Regions from separate parts of the Kitasatospora sp. NPDC048662 genome, predicted to be linked through region 4. Evidence: riboswitches for the same ligand, from Rfam matches in the RefSeq annotation. Region 4 holds a riboswitch; each other region holds the start of a gene.
The links. A riboswitch is a leader RNA that binds a small molecule or an ion and turns the genes downstream of it on or off. The one in region 4 is predicted to bind cyclic di-AMP.

Region 1 (4,877 bases), on a different contig from region 4:
GCGTCGGGGTTGACCACGACCCGGTCGGCGGGGGTGTGCGTCGGCGCGCCGCCGACCGCCAGGGTGACTGCGGCTATGCCCTGGTACGCGTCCGCCGAGACGTCCATCCGGCGGGCGAACTGCTGGACGGTGAGCGGCAGTTCGAGCAGCAGCCGACCAGGCTTCCAGGGGCCCCAGACGCCTTCGACGGTGGGCATCGCACGGTCGGCGAGCGCGGCCAGGTCGGCCAGTTCGCCGTCCTCGCCGAGGCCCAGCACCAGGCTGTGCCGCCCGGTCGCGGTCCGGACGGTGCCCAGGTCCCAGGGCGCCACCGCGCCGGTGGGCACCTCCCGCAGCACCCGCCAGCCGGCCGGCTCCCGCTGCAGGTCGATCTGCCGTTCCAGCAGCGCCGGGTAGTCGTCCACGCCGGTGATCCGGTAGCCGAGTTCCGCGCCGACGGTCAGCCGTTCGGCGCCGGGCGCGGGCTCGGTGAACGTGGTCAGCCGCAGCGTGTACTCGGTGAAGCGGATCGCGGCGGTACGGACGAGCAGGTCCCGGTCGGCCTCCTCGGCGCCCGCCGCCGTCGGCAGCCCGCCGGGGTCGCGCAGCAGGATCGCGGCGGCCCGCCGTGCCAGCACCTGCGCCACGGCGTCCCGGACGCCGGACTGCACCGGCGGTCCGGGCGGGGCGGCGGCCGGACCGGTGGGCCCGGCGGGAATCACCCGGGGCAGCGAGAGCTGGGCCGCGCACCCGGCGGCGACCAGCAGGGCGGCGCGCCGGGACGGCGAAGCACCGGCCTGCCGCGGCGCCGGGGCCTGCGGCAGGTCGGTGACCAGGGGCTCGTGCTGGTTCAGACCCGCACCACCGAGTTGACCGGCATCGCGCTGACGCTCTCGTAGCGGACCCGGGCGCCGGGGTGCGGCGCGTGCACGACGACACCGCCGCCGGCGTACATGCCGACGTGGTGCCTGTCCTTGAAGAAGATCACCAGGTCTCCGGGCCGGGCTTCGGCGAGGCTCACCCGCCGGCCGGCCGAGGCCTGTCCCTGCGAGGTCCGCGGCAGGGTCACTCCGGCCTGCCGCCACGCCCAGTACATCAGACCGGAGCAGTCGAACGTGCTGGGGCCGGTGGATCCGTACACGTACGAGGAGCCGATCTTCGAGACGGCTGCGTTCAGCGCGGCGGCGGCGCGGTCGGAGGCGGGGGGCTCGTTGCCGAGGTCGAACCGGCCGGCGCCACGGGCGGCGCGGGCGTCGTCGTCGTAGGCCAGCCGGTCGCGGTCGGCGGCGGTGAGGCCGCCCAGCAGCTGCCGGGCCCGGGCCAGGCGGGCGCGGACTTCGTCCTTGGCGGCGGCCAGCCGGTGCCGGGCCTGTTCCAGTTCGTCGAGCTTGACCGTGGTCTCCTGACGGCGCTGCTCCAGCCGGCGTTGTCGTTCGTGCAGGTCGCGCAGCGTCTCGTTCTGCCGGGCGGTGGCCTGGCCGAGGGAGCGGGCGCCGGCCAGGTAGGACGCCGGGTCGTTGTCGAGCATCAGCCGCAGGGTGGGATCGAGGCCCTGGGCGCGGTACTGGGCGGCGGCCACCGCGCCGAGGTCGGCGCGCAGCCGGTTGAGCTCGTCCTGCCCGGCGGCGACCTGGGTCTGCAGGGCACCGGCCTCGCGCTGCAACCGTTTCTGCTGCTCCTGGGCGGCGTTGTACCTCTCGGATGCCTGCTCGGCCTCCTCGTACAGCTGGTCGACCTGCGCCTTGACGTCGGTGCGGTCGGGCGGGTCGGCCGGGGCGGCGGCGGCCGGGGCGACGCCGAGGTGGATCGCGCCGGTCGCGGCGGCGGTGAGTGCCAGGGCTCGGGCGAGGCGTTGGACACCGGGCAGTGGGGGGCGACGGTGCACGGGCACGTGCGACGACTCCGTTCCTGCGCTCCGGCCTCCGCCGCCGCCCGCGGGTCGGGCGGCCGTCCGCACGGGGGGCCGGGGCAGAGGTTAGCGAGTCGGACGGATTCAGTCCAAACCCTGACAACTTCGAATATTCGACCGCGAATCGGACACCGGAACGAGAGCGGCCCGACACCCCTTGCGCGGGGTGCCGGGCCGAAGGCTCCGAGCGGCCGTCAGATCCGGACGATCTTGTTGATCGGCATCACGGTGGCGGACTCGTAGCGGACCTGCGCACCGGTGTGCGGGGCGTGCACGATCTGCCCGTTGCCGACGTACATGCCGACGTGGTGCTGGTCGCCGTAGTAGATGATCAGGTCACCCGGCTTGGCGTTGGCGATGTTGGTGCCGAGGCTGGTGCCGGCGCCCGCCTGGGCCTGCGAGGTGCGCGGGATCGAGACACCCGCCTGGGCGTACGCCCACTGCATCAGGCCGGAGCAGTCGAAGGTGGTCGGGCCGGCCGCGCCGTAGGAGTACCAGCTGCCCAGCTTGGACAGCGCGGCGTTCATCGCGGCACCCGCGTAGCCGGCCGGGGCCGGGGCGCTGAGGTCCGTGCGGGTGTTGTCGCCGCGGGAGGCGCGCTCGGCCTGGCTGCGGGAGGAGTCGGCGGCCTTGGCCTCGGCTGCGGCGAGCTCGTCGCGCTCCTTCTGGGTGAGCGTGTTGAGCAGCTCCCGCGCCTGGGCCAGCTTGGACTGGATGTCCTCCTTGTCGGCCTTGAGGGCCTTCGTGGTGGTGTCCAGTTCGGCGAGCTTCTGCTCGGCCTCCTTGCGCTGCCCGTCGAGCTTGGCCTGCTCGGCCTTGAAGCTCTTGAGCAGGTCGGACTGGGTGGCGCCGACCGTGTTGAGCGCACCGGCCTGCCCGAGGAAGTTGTCCGGGTTGCTGGAGAGCATCAGCTGCATGGTCTGCGGGATGCCGCCGTTGCGGTACTGCTCGGCCGCGATGGTCGCCAGGCGCTCCTGAACGGTGGTCACCTGGTCCTGCTGCCGGGCCAGCTGGTCCTGCAACTGGGAGACCTGCTTCTGCAGGTTCTGCTGCTTCTCGACGGAGGCGTTGAACGCCTCGGTCTTCACCTCGGCCTGCTCGTTGAGCTGGTCGACCTGCTGCTTGACCTGGTCCTTGGTGGGCGCCGGGTCGGCGTGCGCACCACTCTGGGCGGACAGCGCGACGGCGGTGGCGGCAGCGGCAGTGAGAATCGAGACCCGGGCACGGCCGACGGGCTTGGGACGGCGATGGGACGCCACGAAGGCGGACTCCTTCTTCCTCACACCGCCTACCGGGTGAGCTGACGGGTTCGGGCCGGAAGAGATGCCCTACAGCGCCTCACCGGCCACTGTCGCGGCCGACCTGGCGCCGATTCACCCCGGGGGAACGTGGTTCCCCGGCTCCGTTCGACAGCACCCCCGCAGGGGTATCCCCGTCGGCGGATCTCGTTCTGACGATCCGCCCGCTGCGTCACGGACTCGGCGGCGACCCCCACCGTCGCCCCCCTTGGGCGATCGACTCTGCGGCGGTCGAACTATGACCCTAGTAACCGATCCGTGATCCGTTCAAATCCTTGTCGGAAAAAAATCTGAATCTGAGTCAATTTCGATTACGAATCTGACCGAACGTAAGGGATCCGTTGCACAGTGCGTAGCATTTCCCACCGCCCACCCGGAAAACGCGACGCCCGGACGTGTTCGAGATCACAGCAGGATCTCGACCCGCCCGGGCGTGTCACAGCGCGTCAATTGTCGCCCTGAAGGGCGTATGTCTGGTTTGTCGGGCCGTCAGACCCGACGGATGGTCGAGATCGGCATGGCGTCGACCTTCATGGTCTTCACCACGTCACCGGTGTGCGGCGCGTGCACCACCATGCCGTTGCCGATGTACATGCCGACGTGGTGCCGGTCGCCGTAGTAGACCACCAGGTCGCCGGGCTGGGCGTTGTGCCAGTCGGTGCCCACGCTGGTGCCGTAGCTGCCCTGCGCCTGCGAGGTGCGCGGCAGCGAGACGCCGGCCTGCGCGTACGCCCACACCATCAGGCCGGAGCAGTCGAAGTTGCTCGGGCCGGTCGCACCCCACACGTACGGCGCACCACGCTTGTCGAGCGCCTTCTGCACCGCGATCCCGGCGTAGCCGCCGGCCTTCGGAAGGTTGGCCAGGTCGACCCGCTCGGCACCGCGCGAGGCCGCGCCGTCGCCACGCGTGATCGACAGCCGGTCGGCGGAGGAGAGCTGGTTGAGCAGGCTCTGCGCCTCCTCCAGCTTCTTCTTGACCTCGTTCTTGGAGTCGTTCAGCGCCTGGGTCTGGCCGTCCAGCTCGGCCAGGACGGTCGCCGCCTCCTGCTTCTGCTGGTTCAGCCGGCGCTGCTGGTCGTTCAGCGACTTCAGGGTGTCGGCCTGGGTGCCGGCGGCCTGGTCGAAGGAGGACGCCTGGTCCAGGTACTTGTCCGGGTCGGCGGAGAGCATCAGCTGCATCGACGGGTCGACGCCCGCGTGCCGGTACTGGTCGCCCGCCACCGCCGCCAGCCCGGAGGCCAGCTCGTTCAGCTGCTCCTGGCCGCGGGCCAGCTGGTCCTGCAGCTGGTCGGCCTGCTTGCGGAGCTGGTCGGCCTTCTCCTTGGCACCGTTGTACCTCTCGGCCGCCTGCTCCTGCTCGTCCATGAGCTTGTCGACCTGCGCCTTGATCTCGTCCTTGTTCGGCTGGGCCGGCGCGGCGTGCGCGCTCACCTGGGCCGACAGGGCGACCGCGGTCGCGGCGGCAGCGGTGAGCACGGTCACCCGGGCGCGACTCGGCTGCTTGGGACGGCGGTGGGAGGCCAAGGCGGTGCTCCTTCTTCCTCTGGACTCACCCGTTAGAGCGATAGTCCGGAATATAGGTTTGACGCCAGACCCTAGTGAAGTCCCTACCTCCGCGTCCACTCCCGGGGGGCTCCCGGATTCGCTTCTCCGCCCCTCTTCACCACACCGACACACTCCGGACGCCCCAA
Region 2 (4,877 bases), on a different contig from region 4:
ATCGACCGGACCACCGCGAAGCCGCGCGCGAACGCCGCCCGCCGGCGCTCCGGCTGCGGTGCGCCGGGCCGGGCGTCGGCCGCCGCGCCGTCGGGGCTGGTGCGCGGGGCGGGGATCAGCCCCGTGCCGGGCTCGATGTGCTGAGTCGCCTGCGGCATTGCGCTGTCCTCCGTGCTTGGCGGTCACCCGTGGAAGGTCTTCACGCGGTATGACTTCCCGACCGAAGCACAGCGTTACGCACCGTTGGTGTCGGATCCGTGGAGAACCGGTTGCGAAACAGTGCGGAGAGGCGCGTGCGGGGGCGTTCGCGCAGGTGGGAGGTGCCGTCAGGCCGGCGAGCCGTCCTCCTGGACCTCCTCGGCGAGCGGCCGGTCCGGGGCGGAGAGGGTGTCGGTGTGCGGGGTGCTGCCACCCGCGTGCTCGGATCCGGCGTGCGCGCTGGGCGCGGTGAGCGAGGCGACCACGCCGACGGCGAGCGAGGCAAAGGCGAGCAGGCTGCGCTTCTTCATACCGGGTAGAACGCGTCAGGCCCCCGTCAGGTCACGCGCCGCTTCCGCCGGGCCAGTTGCCGAGGCCGTCGATCAGCACGCCGGTCAGCCGTTCCAGCGTCACGTCCGGCCCCTCGGCGAGCTGGAACGCCCCCGCCGTGGTCAACGAGGCGTACCCGTGGGCCACGGCGCGCAGGGTGCGTGCGGCGTGCACCGCCTCGGACCCCTCCAGGCCGTACCCGCGCAGGACGGCGAACAGCACGTTCACCAGCCGCTCGCCGGCCGCCATGAGCTCCGGGTCGGCCACGGGCGCCTGCGGCAGCGCGGCGTAGCGCCGGGGGAAGCGGGTGGCGAACCCGGCGTACGCGGCGAGCAGGGCGGCGACCGCCTCGTCGCGGGAGTGGCCGAGGACGGCGGCGGCCAGGTGGTCGGTCAGGTCGTCGAGGATGCGGACGGCGACCAGGCGGCGCAGCTCGGCCAGGCCTCCGGGGACGTGCTTGTACAGCGAGGGGGTGGCGACCTTGGCGCTGGCGGCGACGGCGGCCAGGGTGAGCGCCTCGGCGCCCCGGGCGTCGATCAGGTCGAGGGCGTGGTCCACCACCGCGGTGGTGGAGAGTCCGGCGCGGGCCATCAGCGGGCGACCTCGTTCAGGAAGGGGAGCAGGGCGTCGGCGACCGCCTGGGGGTAGCCCGCCATCGGGTAGTGACCGCCGTTCTGGATCATCACCTTACGGCCGCGCAGCGCGGCGGTCTGCCGGTCGGCGATCAGTTCGGGGTTCGGGAAGTCGGGGTCCTTGCTGCCCATCAGCACCAGCGCGGGGACGTCGACGGCCTCGCACCAGCCGACCGGCGCGGAGTCGCCCTTCAGGTAGCCGCGCAGCGCGGCCTTGCGGGCGGGCTGGCGCAGCATCTCGGCCAGGCCGGCCCGGTAGGCGTCGAAGTCGGCGGGCCGCGCGGTCGGGTAGTAGAACTTCTGCAGCGGGCTCCACAGGCCGGGGAACGCGGTGATCAGCGGGGTGGCCAGGCCGAACAGGGCCTTCTGGAAGGCGTTCAGCGGGAGGTTCTCGATGAAGGCGTCGATCAGCACCACCCCGGCGGTCCGCCCGGGGGCGAGCGCGGCCGCCCGGACCACGGTGGCGCCGGTGTAGGAACTGCCGGCCAGGACGGCGCCGCGCAGGTCGAGGTGGTCGAGCAGGGCGACCAGGTCGTCGGCGATCGCGGCGGGGGAGTAGTCGGTGAAGCCGGTGGAGGACTCGCCGAGGCCGCGCAGGTCCATGGTGATCACCCGGTGCCCGGCGGCGGTCAGCAGCGGCGCGAGGTGCCGGTAGGTGGTGCGCTTTTCGAGCATGCCGGGCAGCAGGACGACCGGGACGCCGGTGCCGGGGGTGTCGTCGTAGGCGATCCGGCCGCCGGGGACGTCGAGGTACCGGGTGGTGCCGAGGGTGCTGTTCATCGCGGGCCTCCTGGGCGGGCGTTGCGGCGCGCCGGGCGCTGGAGGCCCGGCCGACTGCCGATAGCCACAAAGCTAAGGCTAATAGCCTTAGCCGTCAAGGCCGGGCGGCCGAACCGGTCAGATGCCCTCCACCTTGAACGGGTCGTGCTCGGCGAGCAGCTTGTCCAGCCGGGCCTTGTCCACCCGGCTGGTGATCGCGCCCTCCTCCTGGCGGTCCCGGATCACCTTGGCCAGCGTGAACGCGGAGGTGATCTCGTACAGCAGCCCGACGGCGAGGAAGGCGCGCATCCAGGCGCTCACCGGCAGGTAGGCGATCCCGAGAGCGAGTGCGGCGGTGGCCAGCCCGAAGGAGAGGGCGGCCTGGGCGAAGTAGGCGGCGGTGGTCCGGTGCGGCACGGTTGCGGTCATGGCACCAGGGTCGCGTCGGCCCGGGAGCGCGGCGTGAGTACGGATACTCAACCACTCGGTCACAATCCGTCAGCTTGGCCCTGGTGAACCGTCATAAATCACCCATAGGGCGTCAGGAAATCTTCGCCGTCTCGTGGTAGCGGCTTGGAATCATGGGGTCCATAGGATTAACGTTTGATAACGCAGCGCGGTCGGCAACGCCGTAACCATGCGGCACCGTGCGCCACGCCTAATCCACTTGGGCACACCCCTCGGGGCGTCCCAGGAGCCGGGGAACCACGTTCCACCGGGGTGAATCGGGACGGCCCTGGGCCCGACCGTAGGAGACCTTCCACCTCCGAACCCGTCAGCTAACCCGGTCGGCGGCAGGGAAGGAAGGAGCACGCCCCCGTGGCGTCGACCTACAGCGAGAGCACCGGCACCCAGCTGCTCGACCACCCGGTCGAGCCGGAAGCCGCCCGGCACCGGCTGCCCCGGCAGTCCCGCACCGGCGCGCCCCTGCTGGGCGTCACCGCGATGACCGCCGCGCTCGGCGCCACCGCACTCGCCGCCACCCCCGCGCAGGCCGCCGCCCCGGTGCCCGTCACCGCCGCCGACGAAGCCTCCGACGGGCTGCTCGCCGGCGACCCCGGGCTCGCTCTCGCCGCCCGCATCCAGCAGCAGGCCGACGGCCAGCGCACCGCCGCCGACGAATCCGCCCGGCTGGCCGCCGCGCAGGAGGCCGAGGCCAAGCGCGCCGCCCAGCAGGCCGAGGCCGAACAGGCCGCGCACACCCTGCCGGTGGCCGGCTACCAGCTGAGCGCGCAGTTCGCCCAGTCCGGCGCGCACTGGGCGCACCTGCACACCGGCCTGGACTTCGCCGCCCGCACCGGCACTCCCGTCGCCGCCGTCGCCGGAGGCACCGTCACCTCGGCGGGCTGGTCCGGCCCCTACGGCTACCGGGTCATCCAGACCCTGCCCGACGGCACCGAACTCTGGTACTGCCACCTCTCCCGGATCGCCACCGCCTCCGGCCCGGTCACCTCCGGCACGGTGCTCGGCGCGGTCGGCGCCACCGGCAACGTCACCGGCCCGCACCTGCACCTGGAGGTCCGCCCCGGTGGCGGCGCCCCGGTCGACCCGCTGCCCTGGCTCCAGCAGCGCGGCCTGCAGCCGTAGGGCCGGTCCGCGCTCACCGACGGCCGCCGCCTCCTTCGAGGATCCGGCGGCCGAACACCGCGCAGCCGAACAGCACCCCACCGGCCAGGAAGAACGGCTCGTACAGCACCGTCGCGAAGCGGGCCATCGCGTCCAGCTCCGCCACCGAGCGGTGACCCGCCGCCAGCGCCAGCCAGTCCGGTACGGACGGTGCGGCGTGCACGATCAGCAGCACCGCCGTGCCCCGGGCCGCCCACAGCAGCCGGCGGGCCGGCAGCCGCCCGCCCCACGGCCGCACCAGCGCCAGGGCCAGCGCCGCCGCCACCGCGCACAGCGGTATCGCGAGGATGTCGATCACCAGCAGCGGCGTGTTGTCCAGCACCGAGAGGCCGTCGGGCAGGCCGGCCCGGCCGCCCAGCAGCCAGTACAGGTGCACCAGGGCGAAGACGGCAGACCAGAGCGCGGCGGCATGGGCGGCGGCCCGGCGCAGCGAGGGGCGCGGACCGGCCGCGGCGGTGGCGGCGGGAGTCACGATGTCCATGGCTCCACCCTGGCCCGGCGGCCCGCCCCGCGGATCGTCCGGACGGCCAGGACTGATGGCCCGTCAGGGCGATCCCCGGGTCCTCCGAGCGGTGGACCCGGCGGGCCGCGAACCCTCAGTACACCTCGGGGGCCAGCTCCGGGAACTCCTCCAGCAGCAGCCGGGCCAGCCCCGGCACCGTCCACTCGCCGCACAGGTCGATCGCGGCCTGCGCCACTGCCTCCTCGAACTCCTCGAACGCCCCCGCGAGTTCGTCCGGCATCGGCAGGCCCCGGGCGTTCAGCTCGGCCAGGTTGCGGTAGCTGCGCCGCATCAGGCCGTGCTCCAGCAGCCGGCGCGCCCCGTCCGTGGACACCCCGACCAGCAGCGCCCGCTCCGGCCCCCAGCCGCCGTCCGGATCCACCCCGGGCACCCGCTCGTAGGCGGCGAACCGCTCCTCGACGTCCAGCGCCCGGAACTCCTCCAGCCAGCCCCGCACCTGGTCGAGGTCGTGCACCGGCACGCCGTCCGCGCGCAGCAGCAGCGTGTACAGGCGCGGCCAGGTCAGCAGGTCGGAGCGGCGCAGCAGCGAGTCCACCAGCACCTGGCCCTGCCAGTCGGCCTCCTCGCGCAGCTTCTCCAGCCGCTTGGCGTTCAGCCGCCGCGCCGCCCGCTGGCGTTCGATCAGCAGCCGCACCGCCGCCGGGTACGCCCAGGCATCGCCGTCCGGCTGGACGTACAGGTGCAGTTGCTCGTACAGCAGGTGCTCCAGCACCGGCGAGGACAGCTCCGGGAAACCGTCGTGCAAGCGGGCGCCGCCCAGCTCCAGCAGGGTCAGCACGGTCCGCACCGCCGGCTCGGGTACCGCCTCC
Region 3 (4,877 bases), on a different contig from region 4:
GCAGGTTGAACGCCTCCACCCGCTCGGTCAGGTCCAGGTCCAGCAGGAACTCCCACAGCCGGGCGTACACCCAGGGCTGCTCCGCCTGCACCGTGCGGACCCGGACCACCCCGGCCGCGCCGCGCTCGTTCCACTCGCTCTTCACCGCGTACCTGGCGTAGCCGAGCAGCTCACCGGTGGCCGGGTCCTCCGCCACCACCGACTGCAACGCGGAAAAGCCCCCGCGGGACTGAGGCGCGTCCAGCACCGGCAGCTTCTCCCAGCCGGGCCGGCGCAGCAGCATGCCCGGACGGCCGGTGGCGAGACGGGCGTACAGCTCCTCGCAGCGCGCCAGTTCGGCCGCCGGATCGACCAGCCGCAGCACCACATCGCCACGCCGCTCCGGGGTGTGCACCCGCACCCGGCCGCGGGCCATCGACACCACCGCCTTGCGGGTGGCCTGCCCGTAGCCGAACCGCCCGTAGATCGCCGGCTCGGACGCCGTCAGCACCGCCAGCGACTCCCCGGCCGCGCGCACCTCGTCCAGCTGGCGGCGCATCATGGCGGTCAGCGCGCCGCGCCGCCGGTGGGTGGGCAGCACGCCCACCATCGTCACACCCGCCGCCGGGACCACCGCACCGCCCGGCACCACCAGCCGGAAGCTGAACGCGGACGCGGTGCCGACGATCCGCTCGCCCTCGCAGACCGCCAGCGAGCGCTCCACCTCCGTCAACTCGTGCCACAGCGCCCGCTCCTCGGGTGCCTCGCCGGCCCCGCCGAAGGCCACGTCCAGCACGTCGTACCAGGTGTCCCACTCCTCGGCGCGCAGCGGCCGTACGGACAGATCGGGGTGTCGAATCGTCATGAGGCCCTGCCTACCACCCGATCCGGAACCGCGCGACCGATTTGTCGCGCCCATGCCGTCACCCGATATCCGGCGCACGGCCGAAACCCGCCGGAGCGTGCCACCCCCGTTGCACTCGGTGCCACCGGGCCGTCGACGCGCGCACCGGCGGTGGATAAGGTCGGTCCCCATGGCCGGCAGTGCGCGCCCCAGAGCGACGGGCCGGGACGGCGGACCGTCCCGCGAGCCCGTGACGGCCCGGCTGCGCGCTGCGCTGTACCGGGCCCGACGCAGGCTGCGCCGCACCGGCGTCGACTACTTCCGCGGCGACGGCGCCGACTGGTGGGCGTTCGCCGCCCTCGCCCTCGCCGTGCCCGTCCTGGTGCTCCTGAACATCCTGCTCCCCGACTGGGCCCCGCCCACCGCCCTGGTGCTGCCCGTGCTGGCCGGCGCGCTGCTGCTGCGCCCCGGCACCCTGGTGCTGCTGTACGCCGTCGCCGCCGCCGGACTGATCACCGAATCCCTGGTGCACACCGGCGAACGCGTCGCCAGCGCGCGGCCCGAGGCCTACACCCACGGCGTCACCCCCGGCTCCGCGTTGGTGGTCGGCGCGGTCGGCGTCGCCGGACTGCTGGTCGCCCAGTTCCGCCGCCGGATCGGCGTGCCCTGGCGCGGCGGCTCCACCATGCTGTTCGACCTGCGTGAACGGATCCGGATCCAGGGCCGCTTCCCGCACCTGCCCGACGGCTGGCACACCGACACCGCGCTGCGCCCGGCCGGCGGCCAGTCCTTCTCCGGCGACTTCATGGTCGCCGCCCGCACCGGCCCCGGCGGGCGGATGCTCGAAGCCGTCCTCGCCGACGTCTCCGGCAAGGGCATGGACGCCGGCAGCCGCGCCCTGCTGCTGTCCGGCGCCTTCGGCGGCCTGCTCGGTTCGCTGCCCGCCCACGACTTCCTGCCCGCCGCCAACGGCTACCTGCTGCGCCAGGACTGGGCGGAGGGCTTCGCCACCGCCGTCCACCTGGTGGTCGACCTGGACACCGGCGAGTACGAACTGCTCTCCGCCGGCCACCTGCCCGGCATGCACCGCCTCGCCGGGGCCGGGTACTGGGAGGTCAAGGAGGCCGAGGGCCCGCTGCTCGGCATCTACGACGAGGCCAAGTTCGAAGGGGTGCGCGGCACCCTCGGCCCCGGCGACCTCCTGATGCTGTGCACCGACGGCATGGTGGAGATCCCCGGCCGCGACCTCACCGAGGGCATGGACCGGCTGATGGGCGAGGCCGACCGGCTGGTCGCCACCGCCCCCGGGGCGGTCCGGTCCGGCGCCGCGGTCCGGCTGATCGACACCGTCGCCAAGCACGTCAACGACGACCGCGCGGTGCTGCTGATCTGGCGCCGCTGAACTCCCGTCAGGTGCAGACTCGGTGAGCGCGGAGTGTCCACGGAGTGTCAAACCCGGGCGATGATCTTCGGCCAATTCCGGTACGCCGCCCGGGCCGGGCGCCGATGCCGGATCTGCCTGCCGGTTTGCCGCGCCGGCCAGCACCGACCGCCGCCCGCCGACGGGTTGTCAGAACCAGTCCGCTATCGTCGCGGTCGGCGAAAATCAGTCCTGCCAGGCGGGTTCGGGCACCGAGCGACCGGGCAAGTCCTTTACGCACTCAGCACGAGAGACCACACTGAGTCCGGATGGAGTGGTGGGGACACGGGGGGCAGGGGCCGGTTTCCGCCTGGGAGCCAACGCCGGCTTCCACCGAACCCCCGCCATGAATCGAGGAAGTGAGTCCCGGTGGCCTTCTCCGTCTCCGCGCTTGTCCTGTTCGGCATCATCGTCGCGATCTTCATTCGCAACAAGCAGCTGAAGACCGGGCACGCCATCGTCGCCGCCCTGTTCGGCTTCATGCTCAGCCAGTCGACCATGGCCGGCCCGATCCAGCAGTTCCTCACCTCGGTCTCCAAGGCCATCGCGTCGATCGCGGGCTGACGGCCTGTCGGCTCCCCGGCGGCACGCCACGACGGGCGGGATGCACCCCCGCGCCGTCCATTCGGCCTGCCCGCGGGTGACCAGGCTCACCCGCGACGTCACGCCAGGTCCGCGCCCGAACGCGCACGGTGGCCGAAGTCGCCCACCGTGCGGGGTTCGTACGCGCACCGTCATGATCCCGTACGCGCACCGCAGTGGCGGTGTCGGCACAGCGTGACCTGGTGGATCGTCAGCCCCTTCCCGATCCCGGGAGCGGGGCCGATCGGCGTTTGCCAGCCTCACGGGCCGTGGGATTTGCTTCCTCCGCAGCCCGGCCAGTGACCGGGCGGGCCACCGGACGGAACGCCTAGTCCTGCCGTCGTCCGGTGCCGACCAGATACCACGCCACGGCAGGAGCGGGGGAACCACAGGTAAGTCGCCGGGCCCGGGAACAACCGGGAACGGCTCGGGGTGAAGCCGCAGTTCCGCGGCCGGGCAACTCTCGCCCGAACCCGACAGCTCACCTCGCAGGCGTCGGAGAGGAACGCCTTCATGTCCGCTCAGGGCAAGCACCGCAAGCCGCGCCTGGCCACCATCGCCCGGATCGCCATCGCCACCGGTGTGGCCGGCGCCGCGATCGGCCTCCCGGTCACCGCCGCCTCCGCGCACACCTCCACCGACCAGGCCGGCAGCCGCCCGGCCACGGTCACGGCGGAGGCCACCCCCGTCGCCGACGCCGCCGCCCCGCACAGCTACCGGGTCGCCTCCGGCGACACCCTGTCCAAGATCGCTGCCGCGCAGCACGTCGACGGCGGCTGGGAGAAGCTGTACCAGGACAACCGTTCCGTGGTCGGCGGCAACCCCGACCTGATCTTCCCCGGCCAGAAGCTGGCGATCAACGGTCAGGCCGCCGCCCCCGCGAAGGCCCCGGCCGCCAAGTCCACCTCCACGGACACCGCCGCCGCGCCGAAGGCCGCCGTCAAGCCGGCCGACACCACCAAGCCGGCCGCCACCGGCACCGTCAAGTCGGCCACCACCGGCACCGTCAAGGCCCAGCCCGTGCCCCCGGCCCCGGCCGCCACCGCGGTCACCGCCGTCCCGGCCGCCGCGAGCACCAGCGCGTCCGCCACCTACGTCGCCCCCGCGCCGGGCAAGGTCACCACCGGTTACAAGGTCGCCGGCTCCAACTGGGCCTCCGGCTACCACACCGGCATCGACTTCCCGGTCGCCACCGGCACCAGCCTCAAGGCCGTCGCCGCGGGCACCGTGGTCTCCGCAGGCAACGGCGGCGCCTACGGCAACCAGGTCATCATCAAGCTGGCCGACGGCAAGTACGCCCAGTACGCCCACCTGTCCTCGATCTCCGTCTCGGCCGGCCAGGCCGTGACGGCGGGTCAGCAGATCGGTCTCTCCGGCGCCACCGGCAACGTGACCGGCCCGCACCTGCACTTCGAGATCCGCACCACCCCGAACTACGGCTCCGACATCGACCCCGTCGCCTACCTGGCGGCCCACGGCGTCAACGTCTGATCCCCGCCTCACCCCCCGAAGGCCCCGCGCAGCCACCCAGGCTGCCCGGGGCCTTCGGGCTGTCCAGGAAGCGGCGGCCGCGCCGTGGAACGGCAACGGCCCCGACTGCGTTGGCAGTCGGGGCCGTTGGCCGCGTGGAGCGGGTGACGAGAATCGAACTCGCGTGACCAGTTTGGAAGACTGGGGCTCTACCATTGAGCTACACCCGCAAAGGCGTACCCGCACCGCGTCGTGGTGGCGAGGACTGGATCAGGGTACCTGGTCGAGCCGGTGGATTGCACACTCCTTCCGCGTTGTCGGCTCGCGAATATCGCCCCGGCCGGAGGCGGCCCGACGTGTACTCTTCTGCTCGGCACCACGGGGTGTGGCGCAGGTTGGTAGCGCGTCCGCTTTGGGAGCGGAAGGCCGTCGGTTCGAATCCGGTCACCCCGACCGTGCGGCAGGGTCTCGTCCGTGGGCGGGGCCCTGTTGTCGTTGTGGGGCGCGGGCCCGGTGGGCCTGCTCCGGCGTGCACCCGGTGCCGGGCACAGTCGCTTTCGTGGTACCGGTAGGATGGACCGC
Region 4 (4,877 bases):
CCAGACCCCGGGCGGCTCCACCGAGGACGAACTCGTGGAGATGCTGGTCGAACGCGGCGTGGCGGGCATCGTGTTCGTCTCCGGACTGCACGCCGACACCACCGCCGACCACGACCGGTACGCCAAACTCTCCGGCCGTCAGGTCCCGTTCGTGCTGATCAACGGCTACAGCGAGAAGATCGCCGCGCCGTTCATCTCCCCGGACGACCGGGCGGCGATGTGGATGGCCGTCCAGCACCTGGTCGAACTCGGCCACGACCGGATCGGGCTGGCGGTCGGTCAGAAGCGGTTCGTCCCCGTGCTGCGCAAGATCGAAGGCTTCACCGCCGCGCTCCAGCAGCTCACCGGGCGCACCGCCGAAGAGGCCGGGGAGCTGATCCACCACACCCTGTTCAGCGTGGAGGGCGGGCACGCCGCCGCCCAGGCGCTGCTCGACAAGGGCTGCACGGCGATCGTCTGCGGCTCGGACATGATGGCGCTCGGCGCGATCCGCGCGGTGCGCCGGCGGGGACTGTCGGTGCCGCAGGACGTCTCGGTGGTCGGGTTCGACGACTCGCCGCTGATAGCGTTCACCGAACCGCCGCTGACCACCGTGCGGCAGCCGGTCGAGGCGATGGCCACCGCCGCCGTCGACGCCCTGCTGGAGGAGGTCGGCGGAAACCCGGCGCAGCGCTCGGAGTTCATGTTCCAGCCGGAGCTGGTGATGCGTGGCTCCACCGGCTCCGGTCCGCGCAACTGAGCTTGTTGGTGCGGTAGTTGCGGCCCTCGTTCGTTCGTCGGACGGGGGCCGCAGCGGTGTTCGGCCGGAGAGCTGCCCTGTCGCGGCGGTAGGCGGTGCCGAGGGCCTCTCGGCGTAACGGGTGTTGGCTCTGCGCCGGGCGTTGCCGGGTCAGTCTTCGACGGACGGGGCCGGGCCGGCGAAGCGTTCGCCGTCCCGGCTGCCGCCGGTGCGCGCCTGGGTGCGGCGGCCGGTGGACAGGTAGTCGCGCACCAGCAGCTCCACCGCGTCCTGCGGGCTGCTCACCCCGAGGCGCATCATCGCCTCCAGCGCGAGGTCCGCGTCCAGCGTGGTCGTCACCTTCGCCATCGCACACCGCTCCAGGGTCTCGGGACCGCTTCCGGCCTTTGGCCTTCGGCCGAGAATAGGCCGCTGCCCCCGGAGCCGACCAGGGTCCCCGAGGGCAGCGGTGTCCGCGGTGCGGTCACCTCATGCGCGTGTGCGCGGTGTCAGGCGTTTCAGACCCGACCGGCGAAGTCCGGCGCCCAGTTGGCGATGGTCTCGGTCTTCACGCCGGACTTCGGGTTGGCGGCCTCGACGTACTTGCCGTCGCCGATGTAGATCGCCACGTGGTAGACGCCCGAGTTGGCGCCGTTGTTCGACCAGAACAGCAGGTCGCCCGGCTGCAGGCTGTTCAGCGAGACCCGGGTCGAGTAGTCGGCCTGGTCCGCGGCCACGCGCGGCAGGCTGATGCCGGCCTGGCGGAACGCGGCCTGGGTCAGGCCCGAGCAGTCCCAGCCGCCGTTGCCGGTGCCGCCGTAGATGTACGGCTGGCCGACCTTCGACAGCGCGAAGTCGACCGCCGCGGCCTTGGAGCCGGTCGCCTTGAGGGCGGTGGTGGCGGTCGTGGCGGTGGTGGCGGTCGTGGTGGTGGCGGGCTTGGCGGGGGTGCTCGGCTGCGCCGGGGCGGGGGTGCTCGGCGCCGGGGTCGAACCGGAGGACTTGCGGGCCGGGGCGGACTGCTTGGCCGGGGTCTCGGCGACCGAGACGTTGCCGAGCGCCAGCTTCTGACCCGGGTAGATCATGTCCGGGCCCTCGGTGAGGACGGAGCGGTTCAGCTCGTAGAGCTTCTCCCAGCCACCCTCGACGTTCTGGTGCTGGGCGATGGCGGACAGCCAGTCGCCCGCCACCACGGTGTAGCTGCCGGCGGCCTGGGCGCCCTGGTCGGCCTGCGGCTGGGCCGGGGCCTGCGGGCGGCTCTGGGCCTGGCCCTGACGCTGCTGCGGGGCCGCCTGCTGGGTCTGCTTCGGAGCCTGCGGCTGGGCGGCCGGCTTCGGGGCCTGGGTCTGGGCGGTGGTGGAGCCCGTGGAGGTGTTGACCTGCGGGGCGGCGCCGCCCTTGGTCAGACCGGCCTGGACGGAGCACACCGGCCAGGCGCCGGGGCCCTGGGAGGCGAGCACCTTCTCGGCGACGGCGATCTGCTGGTCCTTGGTGGCCAGGTCGGCGCGCGGGGCGTAGGCGGTACCGCCGAAGGCGGCCCAGGTGGAGGCGGTGAACTGCAGGCCGCCGTAGAAGCCGTTACCGGTGTTGATCGACCAGTTGCCGCTGGACTCGCACTGCGCGACCTTGTCCCAGGTGGCCACCGACGCGGCGGAGGCGGTACCCGCGGCCAGGCCGGGAACCGTGAGGCCGATGCCCACCACACCAGTGGTGGCGATCAGACGGCGGGCGCGCTTGGCGCTGATGGGCAGCATGAAGATGCGTTCCTCTCCCACGCCTGCGAGGTGAGCTGTCGGATTCGGGCTGGAGTTGCCCGGCCGCGCGCACCTCTCGGCGCGCCCGGCTTCACCCCAAGCCCCGGACCGGTCCGTCAGGACCGCCCCAGGGCGACTTACCTGGTTCCCCCGCCCCTGCCGCGGTGCGTTTCGCATGAGCCGGCCCACCCGGCGGCAGGATTCGGCGTTCCGGGCGAGCTGGGTCCGTGTGTCCACGAACGTGGGCAGGAGATTAAGCGGATTTAAGGATGATTCGCAAATTCCTGTGACGGCCGTCACCGGGCCCGGAAAATGCGATCAAGGAATTCCGGACGAACTCCGCTGTGCGTGGCCGGAACTGGGCTGCCGTCAGGAAGTTGTCGATCTTGTGCCCGTTTTGGGTGGTTATGGCACTTGTCGGACGAAAGTTCACCTCTGTGGTTGTTTGGGAGTCAGTCGATGGGTGATTTGTGAGCTTCTGTCCACTCTGCTCCGGCGTCCAGGGCCCATTGCTGACGGGTCATGGAATTGCCCCCGTCACCCATTTCTGCCGAACTGGTGGATGACGGTACGTCAGAATGCTTAGTCGCCTCGGAAGTCGCCGATTTCCACCGAACCCGCCACCTATGCTGCCCCCGACGATTCGGAGTCCCTGCGCGTTTCGGGAGGCGGCCATCGTGGAGCAGTGGGAGAACGGGCGGCACCGGCGGCCGTTGCTGGGCCGGCGGCGAATGCTGACCTGGCTGGCGGTCGGGACGGTGACGGCCGTCGGTGGGGGAGTGGTGCTGCGGCAGTCGCTGGCCGGGGCGGAGCCGGTGGCGGGGGCGGTGGACCAGGGCGGGCGCAGGTGGTCGGACGCCAAGGGGTGGGGCGGGAAGGTGCCCGGGGCGGGGAGTGCCGTGCGGATCACCGACAAGGTGGTGCTGGACGGGGACGCCAAGGTCGGCTCGCTGCTGATCGACACCGGCGGGTCGCTGGTGTTCGCCACCGACCGGTCGCTGACGCTGGAGAGTACCGGCAACGTCGAGGTCCGCGGCACGCTCGCGCTCGCGCCCGAGGCGGCGCACACCCATACGTTGCGCTTTCCCGACATCGACGAGCGCCGTTTCCAGGGCGGCGGCATGAGCGTCGTCGACACCGACACCGGCCTGTGGGTCACCGGCCGCGGCTACCTGCGGCTGGACGGCGCGCCCCGCACGGCGTGGGTACGGGCCGCCACCGAGCTGAAGGCAGGGGACGCCGTGCTGAAGCTGGCGGCCGCACCCGAGGGCTGGCAGGTGGGTGACGAACTCGCCGTCACGCCGACCACGCCGCCCGACGCCGAGGGCTTCTCCGATTCCTACGACCTGGTGACGGTCCAGCGGGTGGACGGCCCGAACGTCACCCTCACCGCCCCGCTCCAGCACGCCCACCCGCGGGTGAGCCTCGGCGGCGGGGCGGTGTTCGGCGCGGAGGTGCTCAACCTGACCCGCAACGTCCGGGTCGAGGGCACCGAGCAGGGGCGGGCGCACGTCCATCTGACGTCCAGCCGGCCGGCCGACGTCCGGCATGCGGAGCTGCGCCGGGTCGGGCCGCGGGCGGTGGGGAAGGAGAAGTGGAACGGGCAGCCCGTGAGCGAACCGGTGCTCGGACGGTACGGGCTGCACTTCCACATGCTGCTGGACACCTCGCGCGGCACGGTGGTCGAGGGCGTGGTGGTCCGCGATGCCGGCAGTCACGCGTTCGTGCCGCACAACAGTCACGGGATCACCTTCCGCGGCTGCATCTCCCACAACACCTTGGAGGACGCGTACTGGTGGGACGGCCCGATCGACACCCGCACCCCGCAGGGGCCGTCCGACGACATCGCCTACGTGGGGTGCGTCGCCTCCCGGACGGTGTTCGAGCCCAACCCGCGCGGCTACCGGCTGACCGGGTTCAGTCTCGGCGCGGGCACCGGCTCCTCGGCGAGGGACTGCGTGGCCGTCGGCGTGCAGGGCGCCACCGGTGCCTCCGGGTACGAGTGGCCGGAGACCAGCGAGGGAGTGTGGACGTTCGAGAACTGCCTGGCGCACAACAACCTGGAGAACGGCATCTTCGTCTGGCAGAACTCCGAACACCCGCACACCGTCACCCGGTTCGCCGCCTACCACAACGGCGGCTGGGGCATCGAGCACGGCGCCTACCTGAACGACTTCGCGTACACCGCGTCGGTGCTGTACGGCAACGCCGCCGGCGGGATCGCCGTCCATGCGCTCGGCCGCGACAAGGGCACCGTGTTCGACGGGCTGCTGATCGACGCCGCCGGGCAGTCCGACTACGCGGTGGCCACCCTCAAGCACCAACTCGACGGCGAACTGGTCACCTTGAGCCGCAGCCGGCTGACCGGCCACCGCAAGGCCGGGGTGGCGTTCCGGGCCACGGGG

Region 1: another riboswitch for cyclic di-AMP. It lies ahead of ACZ6R9_RS29720 (C40 family peptidase); the one in region 4 lies ahead of ACZ6R9_RS26680 (transglycosylase family protein).
Region 2: another riboswitch for cyclic di-AMP. It lies ahead of ACZ6R9_RS05860 (M23 family metallopeptidase); the one in region 4 lies ahead of ACZ6R9_RS26680 (transglycosylase family protein).
Region 3: another riboswitch for cyclic di-AMP. It lies ahead of ACZ6R9_RS20485 (M23 family metallopeptidase); the one in region 4 lies ahead of ACZ6R9_RS26680 (transglycosylase family protein).

What each region holds. Positions count from the first base shown of each region.
Region 1 covers NZ_JBVJHA010000015.1:81,602-86,478, reverse strand. Annotated here, with positions in the region: gene ACZ6R9_RS29730 (hypothetical protein) at 1-701, opposite strand, end outside; gene ACZ6R9_RS29725 (C40 family peptidase) at 830-1,870, opposite strand; gene ACZ6R9_RS29720 (C40 family peptidase) at 2,083-3,147, opposite strand; cyclic di-AMP (ydaO/yuaA leader) riboswitch at 3,158-3,339, opposite strand; gene ACZ6R9_RS29715 (C40 family peptidase) at 3,676-4,710, opposite strand.
Region 2 covers NZ_JBVJHA010000001.1:1,204,992-1,209,868, forward strand. Annotated here, with positions in the region: gene ACZ6R9_RS05835 (hypothetical protein) at 1-158, opposite strand, end outside; gene ACZ6R9_RS05840 (hypothetical protein) at 327-509, opposite strand; gene ACZ6R9_RS05845 (TetR-like C-terminal domain-containing protein) at 541-1,119, opposite strand; gene ACZ6R9_RS05850 (alpha/beta fold hydrolase) at 1,119-1,940, opposite strand; gene ACZ6R9_RS05855 (YiaA/YiaB family inner membrane protein) at 2,058-2,348, opposite strand; cyclic di-AMP (ydaO/yuaA leader) riboswitch at 2,565-2,728, shown strand; gene ACZ6R9_RS05860 (M23 family metallopeptidase) at 2,739-3,506, shown strand; gene ACZ6R9_RS05865 (DUF3995 domain-containing protein) at 3,520-4,026, opposite strand; gene ACZ6R9_RS05870 (hypothetical protein) at 4,142-4,877, opposite strand, start outside.
Region 3 covers NZ_JBVJHA010000007.1:42,980-47,856, forward strand. Annotated here, with positions in the region: gene ACZ6R9_RS20470 (GNAT family N-acetyltransferase) at 1-844, opposite strand, end outside; gene ACZ6R9_RS20475 (PP2C family protein-serine/threonine phosphatase) at 1,014-2,225, shown strand; gene ACZ6R9_RS20480 (hypothetical protein) at 2,613-2,807, shown strand; cyclic di-AMP (ydaO/yuaA leader) riboswitch at 3,180-3,333, shown strand; gene ACZ6R9_RS20485 (M23 family metallopeptidase) at 3,339-4,316, shown strand; tRNA gene ACZ6R9_RS20490 (tRNA-Gly) at 4,452-4,525, opposite strand; tRNA gene ACZ6R9_RS20495 (tRNA-Pro) at 4,675-4,748, shown strand.
Region 4 covers NZ_JBVJHA010000012.1:12,253-17,129, reverse strand. Annotated here, with positions in the region: gene ACZ6R9_RS26690 (LacI family DNA-binding transcriptional regulator) at 1-739, shown strand, start outside; gene ACZ6R9_RS26685 (hypothetical protein) at 890-1,087, opposite strand; gene ACZ6R9_RS26680 (transglycosylase family protein) at 1,237-2,493, opposite strand; cyclic di-AMP (ydaO/yuaA leader) riboswitch at 2,478-2,651, opposite strand; gene ACZ6R9_RS26675 (hypothetical protein) at 3,150-4,877, shown strand, end outside.